DNA from 3 places in the Mesorhizobium sp. M0496 genome. Region 3 is predicted to be linked to each of the others. Evidence: predicted binding sites of a transcription regulator. Region 3 holds the regulator's gene; each other region holds the start of a gene.
What was found. The regulator PhoB, encoded in region 3, activates phosphate uptake and scavenging genes when phosphate is short. The targets are predictions, from matches to a motif close to TGTCATNNANCTGTCAT.

Region 1: a site for PhoB is predicted at 1,784-1,800, ahead of ugpB (sn-glycerol-3-phosphate ABC transporter substrate-binding protein UgpB). Genes of this name have one in related genera too.
Region 2: a site for PhoB is predicted at 1,747-1,763, ahead of phnC (phosphonate ABC transporter ATP-binding protein). Genes of this name have one in related genera too.

What each region holds. Positions count from the first base shown of each region.
Region 1 covers NZ_JAMYRC010000039.1:16,888-20,163, reverse strand. The annotation lists gene NKI73_RS26310 (EAL domain-containing protein) at 1-1,499, opposite strand, end outside; gene ugpB (sn-glycerol-3-phosphate ABC transporter substrate-binding protein UgpB) at 1,863-3,173, shown strand.
Region 2 covers NZ_JAMYRC010000080.1:2,925-6,200, reverse strand. The annotation lists gene phnK (phosphonate C-P lyase system protein PhnK) at 1-46, shown strand, start outside; gene phnL (phosphonate C-P lyase system protein PhnL) at 255-962, shown strand; partial or broken gene NKI73_RS32785 (DapH/DapD/GlmU-related protein) at 959-1,565, shown strand; gene phnC (phosphonate ABC transporter ATP-binding protein) at 1,843-2,700, shown strand; gene phnD (phosphonate ABC transporter substrate-binding protein) at 2,793-3,276, shown strand, end outside.
Region 3 covers NZ_JAMYRC010000034.1:59,334-62,609, forward strand. The annotation lists gene eglC (endo-1,3-1,4-beta-glycanase EglC) at 1-309, opposite strand, end outside; gene phoB (phosphate regulon transcriptional regulator PhoB) at 979-1,668, opposite strand; gene phoU (phosphate signaling complex protein PhoU) at 1,688-2,395, opposite strand; gene pstB (phosphate ABC transporter ATP-binding protein PstB) at 2,421-3,224, opposite strand; gene pstA (phosphate ABC transporter permease PstA) at 3,221-3,276, opposite strand, start outside.

The DNA.
Region 1 (3,276 bases), on a different contig from region 3:
AGGCTGGCCTGGTTTTCGGCATCCGACGGATAAAGCGCGATGCCGATGCTGGCCGACACCAGGCCGCCGCCGACCGAGAGCCGGTTTTCCTCACGCATGGCGGTCAGCACGGCGTTGGCGATACGGCCGGCCTCCAACGGGTCGGTCAGGTTCGGGGCGATGATGGCGAATTCGTCGCCGCCCAGCCGCGCCACCAGCTGTCCTTGACCAAGGACGCCGGTCGCGCAATGCGCGACCTTCTGCAACATGGCGTCGCCGGCGCCGTGCCCGTACAGGTCGTTGACCTCCTTGAAGCGGTCGAGATCGAGCAGCAGAAGCGCAAGGTGGCCGCCTTTCCTTCCCCGGCTCATCGCAGCAATTTCCGTCTCCAGCCGGTTGGAAAAGCTGCGGCGATTGGCCAGTCCGGTCAATGGATCGAAATGGGCAAGGCGCAGGATTTCCAGTTCAGCCTTCTTGCGCTCGCGAATGTCGCGGACCGCGACCACATTGTGAGGCTTGCCACAGTAGTCGATGCTCCGGGCAATCAGTTCGACAGGAATGCCTGTGCCATCGCGGCCGCTCAATTCGGCCTCGTGCGGCTGTTCGCCGAAGCCGGACATATCGGCCCCGAAGAGATCGCCAAGCTGCATTCCGTTCAGCGTCGCGGGTGCCATGCCTGTCAGCCTCGCAATGCTGTCATTGGCGCTGATGATGCGGTTGCCGTCGCAGACGATCAGGCCCTCCACTGCGGCGTTGGCCAGGCCGTGCATGCGGTCGACTTCGAGCTTCTGGCGGCGGAAGCGCAAATCGATCCACAGCGCCGATGCCGACAGCACCAGGATCACCAGCGTGGCGGCCGCGGCCGCGAAAGCCTGCGAGGTCGGCTCGATCGTGTACTGGGATATGGCGATCGAGGAATCGGGAAAGATCGAGACGGCACCCATGCCGATGAAATGCAAGGTGCAGATCGCCAGCGTCAGCAGCACCGCGCCGACGGAGGTCGCTCGCAAGGAGGGGCGGCGCAGCACGACCCGCAGCGCCAGCGCCGCAAGCGTCACGCCGGCCAGCAAGGAAACGGCGACGAGCAACAGGTTCCATTCGATCCGGCCCTGGACTTCGAATGCCGCCATGCCGATGTAGTGCATGGCCCCGATGCCGCCGCCCAGGACGGCGCCGCCGACGAGATGATAATCGAACTCGTCCCGCAAGGTGGCGATCCACATGCCGGTCGCCGTCAGCGCGACCGAAGCAGCGAGCGAAAGCACGGAGAGCGCCGGATCGTAGGCACTGGGTATGCCTGGTGTGAACGCGAGCATGGCGATGAAATGCGTAGCCCAGATGCCGAAGCCGGTCGACGTCGCCGCGATCATCAACCAGGCAAGCCGGTTCCGATCTGTGGAGCGGCTGATGTGGTGAAGCAGGTTGACAGCAGAGAAACAGGAAATCCCGCAGATCAGCGCGGCGAGTGCGACCAGTCTCAGGTCGTGTTCGTTGACGATGCAATTGTAGACCGTCAGCATCTTATTTCACCTGATCTATCGGAAATAAACAAGGCAGCAGAATTGAGTAGCGCTTTGCCGTTGAAGGATCGATAAAGTCGCCCACAACCCTGGCGTGTCTCTTCGGGTTGCAGCGGCTGCAATCAGGGCTGATATGTCGAAAGCCAGCTTGGCAGTCCTGACGGCAGTTCCTGGCGCGCTTGTCGTCGCGCTAAGCCGGCTAACCGTATCGCTTTCCATGCCGCCAAGCGGCAGCGAGCGTTGCGTGAGGCAAAGGGGTGAAGTTCGTCGATCTGCAACAAAACCGTTGTCTGATTGTCATGAGCGACACATATTGCCTTTGCGGGAGTGCCCCTTTCGCCAATGACAAACGGGAGATGAAACATGAAGTCCTTCGGCTTCGCGGCCGGTGTTGCCGCCACCTTTACGCTGCTTTCCTCAACCTCCGCTTTTGCTGTCACGCAGATCAGTTGGTGGCACGCCATGACTGGCGCCAATGCCGAAGTTGTCGACAAGATCTCCAAAGATTTCAATGCCAGCCAGAGCGACTACGAGCTCGTTCCGGTGTTCAAGGGCACGTATCCCGAGACGTTGAATGCCGGCATCGCCGCGTACCGCGCCGGCCAGGCGCCCGACATTATTCAGGTGTTCGATGTCGGCACTGGCGTGATGATGGCAGCCGAAGGCGCAATCAAGCCGGCAGCCGATGTGTTGACCAGCGCCGGAATGACCTTCGACAAGAGCCAATACCTGCCAGGCATAGTCGGCTATTATTCGAAGCCGGACGGCACCATGCTCTCCTTCCCCTACAACTCCTCTTCGCCGATCCTTTATTACAACAAGGATATCTTCCAGAAGGCTGGTCTCGACGTCGACAGCCCGCCCAAGACCTGGAATGAGGTGTGGGAAGATGCCAAGAAGATCAAGGCGAGCGGCGCGGCCGCCTGCGGCTATACCTCGACCTGGCTGACCTGGATCCATCTGGAGAATTTCGCGGCCTGGAATGACGTGTCATGGGCCACCCAGCAGAACGGTCTGGCCGGCGGCGATGTCGAGCTCAAGATCAATGCGCCGATTTTCGTCAACCATTTCCAGGCGCTCGCAGACCTCGCCAAGGACGGCACCTTCAAATATGGCGGCCGCACTTCCGAAGCCAAGCAGATCTTCCTTGCCGGCGAATGCGGGATCATGACTGAATCCTCCGGCGGGCTCGGCGATATCGTCAAGTCCGGCATGAATTACGGCATCGGCCAATTGCCCTATGACAGCGACGCCAAGGGCGCGCCGCAGAACACGACGCCGGGTGGCGCCAGCCTGTGGGTTTTCGCGGACAAATCCGACGAGGAATACAAGGGAGTGGCTGCTTTCTTCGCCTATTTGTCGAAGACCGACGTGCAGGAGTACCTGCACCAGAAGTCGGGCTATTTGCCGGTAACGTTGGCGGCCTATGAAGCGACCAAGAAATCCGGTTTCTATGACAAGAATATCGGTCGCGAGACCCCGATCCTGCAGATGACGGGTAAGGCGCCGACCGACAATTCGAAGGGCGTGCGTTTGCCGAATCTGCCGCAGGTGCGCGATATCCAGAACGAGGAGTTCGAGAAGATGCTCGCCGGCCAGCAAACCGCGCAGCAGGCGCTCGACAATGCGGTTACGCGTGGCAACGCCGCGATCAAGGAAGCGCTGGGGAATTAGAGCGAGCGCAGAGGCCTTGCTCTACGGCGCACCCACCTGTCCCGTCAGGCATCTCCCCTCGGCGAGGGGAGTGCCGTCCTTTGCGATTTCGCCAATGGTCGAT
Region 2 (3,276 bases), on a different contig from region 3:
CGCGCCCTACACCCAGTTGCTCGTTTCCTCGATTCTACAGGTTTGATGATGGCGCTTGTACACCCCCCTCTGGCCTGCCGGCCATCTCCCCCTCAAGGGGGGAGATTGGCAGCTTTACTATCTCGCCCATTCTGCAACGCAGGAGATTGGCGAAACCGAAGGCAACAGCCAATCTCCCCCCTTGAGGGGGAGATGCCTGGCAAGGCAGAGGGGGGTGCTGGCCCGCAAGCGAACGATGATCGGAGCACCTTCTGATGGCCACCCCTCTTGTTGTCTCGGACGTCGCCAAGAGCTTCACCATGCATCTGCGCGACGGCATTAAACTGCCTGTCGTCGCCGGAGTCTCGTTCTCGATCAGGGCCGGCGAATGCACCGTGCTTGGCGGCCCGTCCGGTGCCGGCAAGAGCTCGATCCTGAAGATGCTCTACGGCAACTATGCCGTCGACGAAGGCCAGATCATCGTCACGCACGATGACGGGCTGATCGATCTCGCCACTGCCAGCCCGCGCACCGTGCTTGCCGTGCGCCGGCAAACGATCGGCTATGTCAGCCAGTTCCTGCGCACCGTGCCGCGCGTCTCGGCGCTCGATGTCGTCGCCGAACCGCTGGTCGAGCGCGGCGAGGACCGCGAGGTTGCTCGCGGCAAGGCACGTGCTCTGCTGGCGCAGCTCAACCTCCCGGAGAAACTTTGGGCATTGCCGCCGGCGACCTTCTCCGGCGGCGAGCAGCAGCGCGTCAACATCGCGCGCGGCTTCATCACCGAGCACCCGATCCTGCTGCTCGACGAGCCGACCGCTTCGCTCGATGCCAGGAACCGCGACGTCGTGATCGAACTCATCGCCGCCAAGAAAGCGGCTGATGTCGCCCTGCTTGGCATCTTCCACGACCACGACGTGCGCGAGGCGGTTGCCGACCGCATCATCGACGTCACCGCTTTCGCTCCCGGAAAAATTGCCGCATGACCAGGAAATTATCGGAGACACCGCTGGTCCACCCGACGGCGGAGGTGCAGAACTCGACGCTCGGCCGCTGGACCGAGATCGCCGGTTTCGGAAAGCGAACTCGGCGACTATTCCTACATGATGCAGGATTGCGCCGTCTGGTGCGCCACGATCGGCAAGTTTTCCAACATCGCGGCAAGCGTGCGCATCAACGCCACCAACCACCCGACCTGGCGGCCGACGCTGCACCATTTCACCTGCCGCGCTTCGGACTATTGGGACGATGCCGAGCATGAGAGCGAGTTTTTCGCCCAGCGCCGCGCCAGGCGCGTCACCGTCGGCCACGACACCTGGCTCGGCCATGGCTCGACCATCCTGCCCGGCGTCACCGTCGGCGATGGTGCCGCGGTCGGCGCCGGCGCTGTCGTCTCGAAGGATGTCACCCCCTACACCATCGTCGCCGGCGTGCCGGCAAATCCGATCCGCGAGCGCTTCGACCGCCGTACGGCCGAACGTTATCAGGCGCTTGCCTGGTGGGACTGGGACCATGCCAGGCTGCGCGCTTCGCTCGACGATTTCCGGGAACTGTCGGCCGAGGCCTTCCTGGAAAAATACGAAGGATAGTTCTTCACCTCATCGTCATGGGCAGCCGCATGGCAGGACCTGTTCGATGACTCTCTCAAGCTTTTCGAGCAGCAGGTTCCCGTGATCGAAATCAAAGCTCCGGCCTTCTGCAGCTTCCGGGACATGGAGCACTTCGAGGAACTGCTGGTCCTGGGCCGGCCGTAACTCCACGCCTGTGGAGCGTAACAAAACTGACATCATCGCGACACGGCAGGTTCATGTGGCTGCGTTAGGCGAGTGCCTGACGATCAATATGGTCCGGACTGGAACCTGCCCCATGTCAGCAACCTCTGCCACGCTCGAAATCCGCGGTGTCACCCGACGATTTGGCAAGAACACTGCCGTCAACGACATCAACATCGCGATCCCGCAGGGTCAGATGGTTGGCATTATCGGCCGTTCGGGCGCCGGCAAATCAACCCTTCTTCGCATGATCAACCGCCTCATCGATCCCAGCCAGGGGTCGATTTTTTTTGACGGCGCCGAGGTCTCCCAGTTGAGCGGCTCGCCGCTGCGGCGCTGGCAGCGCGACTGCGCCATGATCTTCCAGCAGTTCAACCTGGTGCCGCGCCTCGACGTGCTGACCAATGTGCTGCTCGGCAAGCTGAACCACCGTTCGACCATGTCAAACCTGTTCGGCATGTTCTCCCGCGCCGAATGCGCCGAGGCGGTCGCCGCCTTGGAGCGGCTCGACATCGCCCGCACAGCACTTCAGCCCGCCGGCACCTTGTCGGGTGGACAACAGCAGCGTGTCGCCATTGCCCGTGCCATGATGCAGCAGCCCAGGGTGATCCTCGCCGACGAGCCGATCGCTTCGCTTGACCCGCTCAACGCCAAGGTGGTGATGGATTCGCTGCAGGACATCAATTTGCGCGAAGGCATCACAGTCGTCACCAATCTGCACACGCTGGATACCGCCCGCACCTATTGCAACCGCATTATCGGCATGGCCGCCGGCAAGGTCGTCTTCGATGGTCCGCCGGAAGAGCTCAACCGCGAGGCCGTGCGCCTCGTCTATGGCGCCGACAGCAATGGCCAGGAAATCTCAGAGGCCATCACCTCGACCAGCGTTGCCTTCAGCCGAAAGATCGCCGCATCCGCCGGACCGCTCGAACCCGCTTTCCCGGGTTATTGAGAACGGTTGGGATCGCCAGCCCGCGTCAAGGGCGCCAGTCAAACTCAAGAACGCTGCCGGCGCGGGGCCGGAACCTACAGGAGAGATATCCAATGTTCAGAAAGATGGTTTTCTGCGCCGTTTCGGTGCTCGCCATGGCGACCAGCATGGCCCACGCCGCCGATATGAAGGAATTTCGCGTCGGCATCCTCGGCGGTGAAAACGAAACCGACCGGCTGCGCAACTACCAGTGCCTCGCCGACCATTTGAAGGCCGAATTCGGCTTCGAAAAGGTCTCGCTGTTCCCCGCCGCCGACTATGACGGCGTCATCCAGGGCCTGCTCGGCGGCACGCTCGACTTCGCCGAACTCGGCGCTTCCGGTTATGCCAGCGTCGCTCTCAAGGACCCGAAGGCAGTCACCCCGATCCTCACCACCCAGCAGACCGACGGCGCAACCGGCTATTATTCGATCGGCCTGGCGCTGAAATCCTCCGGCATCACCGACATCAAGTCGGCCAAGGGCAAGAAGCTCGGCTACGCCGATCCGGACTCGACCTCCGGCTATCTGATCCCGCTGACCCAGATCCCGAAGGACA
Region 3 (3,276 bases):
CGCATATCGATTGGCGCCGGTAACGACGAGGTTCTCGAAATTGTCGGGGAGCTTGTAGCTCATCCATGTGTCGATCGTGTCGATCCCTGCCCCGGGATCTTCAACCACCTTATTGTTGGTGGAATAGAGGTGATAGTAGTCGTCGCCGGCGCCACCGTAGATCGTGACATTGACGCCGGTGTCTCCCCAGAAGGAGTCGTTGCCGGAGGTGCCATGCAGTTCTGGCCCGGACCCGGTGGCCGAGAACCAATGAGTGGAAGCGCCGGTGTAGGGAAGGGGGATGCCTTTGGCGTTTAAGACCGTGCTCATCAGAAATCCTTCCTCATGGTGTCCGACCTGGTCAAATCATTCGGCGCAAAGTCCGGCGACCGCTTTCAAAGCAACGTTGCAAAGAACGAGATCGTTCCACGGAATCGTCATTCGATCCGAGATCGTATTGAATATTCGGAGTACACACAATGAATAAAGAGCAGAGAACCTGCTGTAGGTTGAAGTAAATTTAATAAAATTGTGTATTTATGCAAAATACACATCCTATATATAAATTAACTCAAATTAATTCTTGAGTGCGCGGCTTGTTGGTCGGAGTCTGCGGGCAAGATGGCGATGTGACCGACTAATGCGTGTCGCTGGCCGTGCTTCCTGCCGCCAGCCGGGGCACATAGAGAGTTTGGGAGATCGGAGAACGCCAGAAGCTGCCTGTCGCTTTAGCCCAAATGCGGTCATTCGAAAACTGATGGGGATGACCGCTCCTGGCGTCACGTGCTCGCTCCCCATCGATGAGACGAATGCAACATTCCAGCCTTCGCGGCCGTTGGCGACCGCCTGCTAATCGAGTTTTCCTGGTCACGATCTATCGGGACGGAACAGGCACCTAATGCATGTCGCCCAAAAGCGACCTCGGTTTTGGGAAAACGACATGCATAAAAAACAAACACCTAAAGCGCGTCGCCTGAATCCGTTCAACCGCGACGCGCTTTAGTCTTCCCTAATCGCGTAGCCTGCCCCACGAATGGTCCGGATGACATCGGGCATGCGGCCATTGTTGACCGCCTTGCGCAGTCGGCCGACATGCACGTCGACCGTGCGCTCGTCGATGTAGATCGTCTCGCCCCAGACATTGTCGAGCAGCTGGCTGCGCGAGAACACGCGGCCGGGATGGCGCATCATGAATTCGAGCAGGCGGAATTCGGTCGGTCCGAGCCGAATCTCGCTCTTCTTGCGATAGACCCGGTGCGATTCACGATCGAGCACGATGTCGCCGACCTTGAGCACGCTGGACAGCACTTCCGGCTTGGCGCGGCGCAACAGCGCCTTGACCCTGGCCATGAACTCCGGTGTCGAGAACGGCTTGACCAGATAATCGTCGGCGCCGGTCGAGAGGCCGCGCACGCGGTCGCTCTCCTCGCCGCGCGCGGTCAGCATGATGATCGGCAGCCGCTCGGTCTCGGAACGCATTCGCAGGCGCCGGCAGAGTTCGATGCCGGAAACCGCCGGCACCATCCAGTCGAGCACCAGAAGGTCGGGAACGTTCTCCTGCAGCCGGATCTCGGCCTCGTCGCCGCGCGTCACCACCTCGACCTGGTAACCTTCGGACTCCAGATTATAGCGGAGCAGCACGCCTAGCGGCTCCTCGTCCTCCACCACCATGATGCGTGGCGCGATCATCGGCTGGTCACCCCTGTCATCATGCCGCCGGCGCGGACATTGCCGTCTCGTCCTGCTTCGGACGATTGGCGGGCAGCTGCGTACCGGTCAAAACATAATAGGCATTTTCGGCGATGTTGGTCACGTGGTCGCCGATGCGCTCGAGGTTCTTGGCGCAGAACAACAGATGCGTGCACGCCGTGATGTTGCGGGGATCTTCCATCATGTAGGTCAGCAGTTCGCGGAACACCGACGTGTACTTGACATCGATGCGCTCGTCGTCGGCGCGTAGTTTTGCCAACGCCTCGGCGTCGCGGGCAGCATATTCCTCGATGACGCCCTGCACCTGGATCAACACCAGTTGCGCCATTCCATCGATCGAGTGCGAAAGGTCGCGCGGCGTAACGCTGAGGCCGACAGTGCCGACGCGCTTGGCGATGTTTTTGGCAAGGTCGCCGATGCGTTCGAGATCGCCGGCCATGCGGATCGAACCGACGACATGGCGCAGATCGTCGGCCATCGGCTGCCGCTTGGCGATCAACGTGATGGCGCGATCGTCGAGCTCGCGCTGACGCGCATCCATGATGGCGTCGTCGGAGACGACACGCTGTGCCAGCGCGTTGTCGGAATTCAAAAGCGCCTTGGTCGCACCGCCGACCATCGAGCTGGCGAGATCGCCCATGTCGCTGATGAGCCTGCTGATCTGACCGAGATCCTCGTCGAAAGAAGCGACTGTGTGTTCGCTCATGATCCTGTCCCTCGTATGCCTGAACTCAGCCGAATCGGCCGGTGATATAATCCTGCGTGCGCTTCTCGCGGGGCGACGTGAAGATCTTCTCGGTGCGGTCGAACTCGACCAGCTCGCCCAGATACATGAAGGCCGTCTGCTTCGACACGCGCGCCGCCTGCTGCATGTTGTGGGTGACGATGACGATCGTGTAGTCGGCTTGCAACTCGTCGATCAGCTCCTCGATCTTGGCGGTCGACAGCGGATCGAGCGCCGAGGCCGGCTCGTCGAGCAGGATGACTTCCGGCTTCACCGCCACGGTACGGGCGATGCAGAGCCGCTGCTGCTGGCCGCCGGAGAGGCTGAGGCCGCTGGCGTTGAGCTTGTCCTTGACCTCGGTCCAGAGTGCTGCCCGCTTCAGCGCCTGCTCGACGCGACCGTCCATCTCGGACTTGCTGAGCTTCTCATAGAGCCTGACGCCGAAAGCGATGTTTTCATAGATCGACATCGGAAATGGTGTCGGTTTCTGGAACACCATGCCGATCTTGGTCCGCAAAAGGTTGAGATCCTGCGAGCGGTCGAGAACGTTCTGGCCGTCGAGCAGCACCTGACCTTCGGCGGTCTGCTTGGGATAGAGCTCGTAGATGCGGTTGAAGACGCGCAGCAGCGTCGACTTCCCGCAGCCCGAAGGCCCGATGAAAGCGGTGACGCTGCGCTCCGGCAAGGACAGCGTGATGTCCTTCAGCGCCTTCGACTGGCCGTAGTAGAAGTTGAGGTTCTTGACCTCGATCTTGGCCTTGGCGGTGGCCTCGGCGGCGATCGTCATGTCTGGAGACAACATCTGGCTCATTTGTCCTCTCTGCGTCCGGTCAGGCTGCGAGCAACGATGCTGAGCGCGAGAA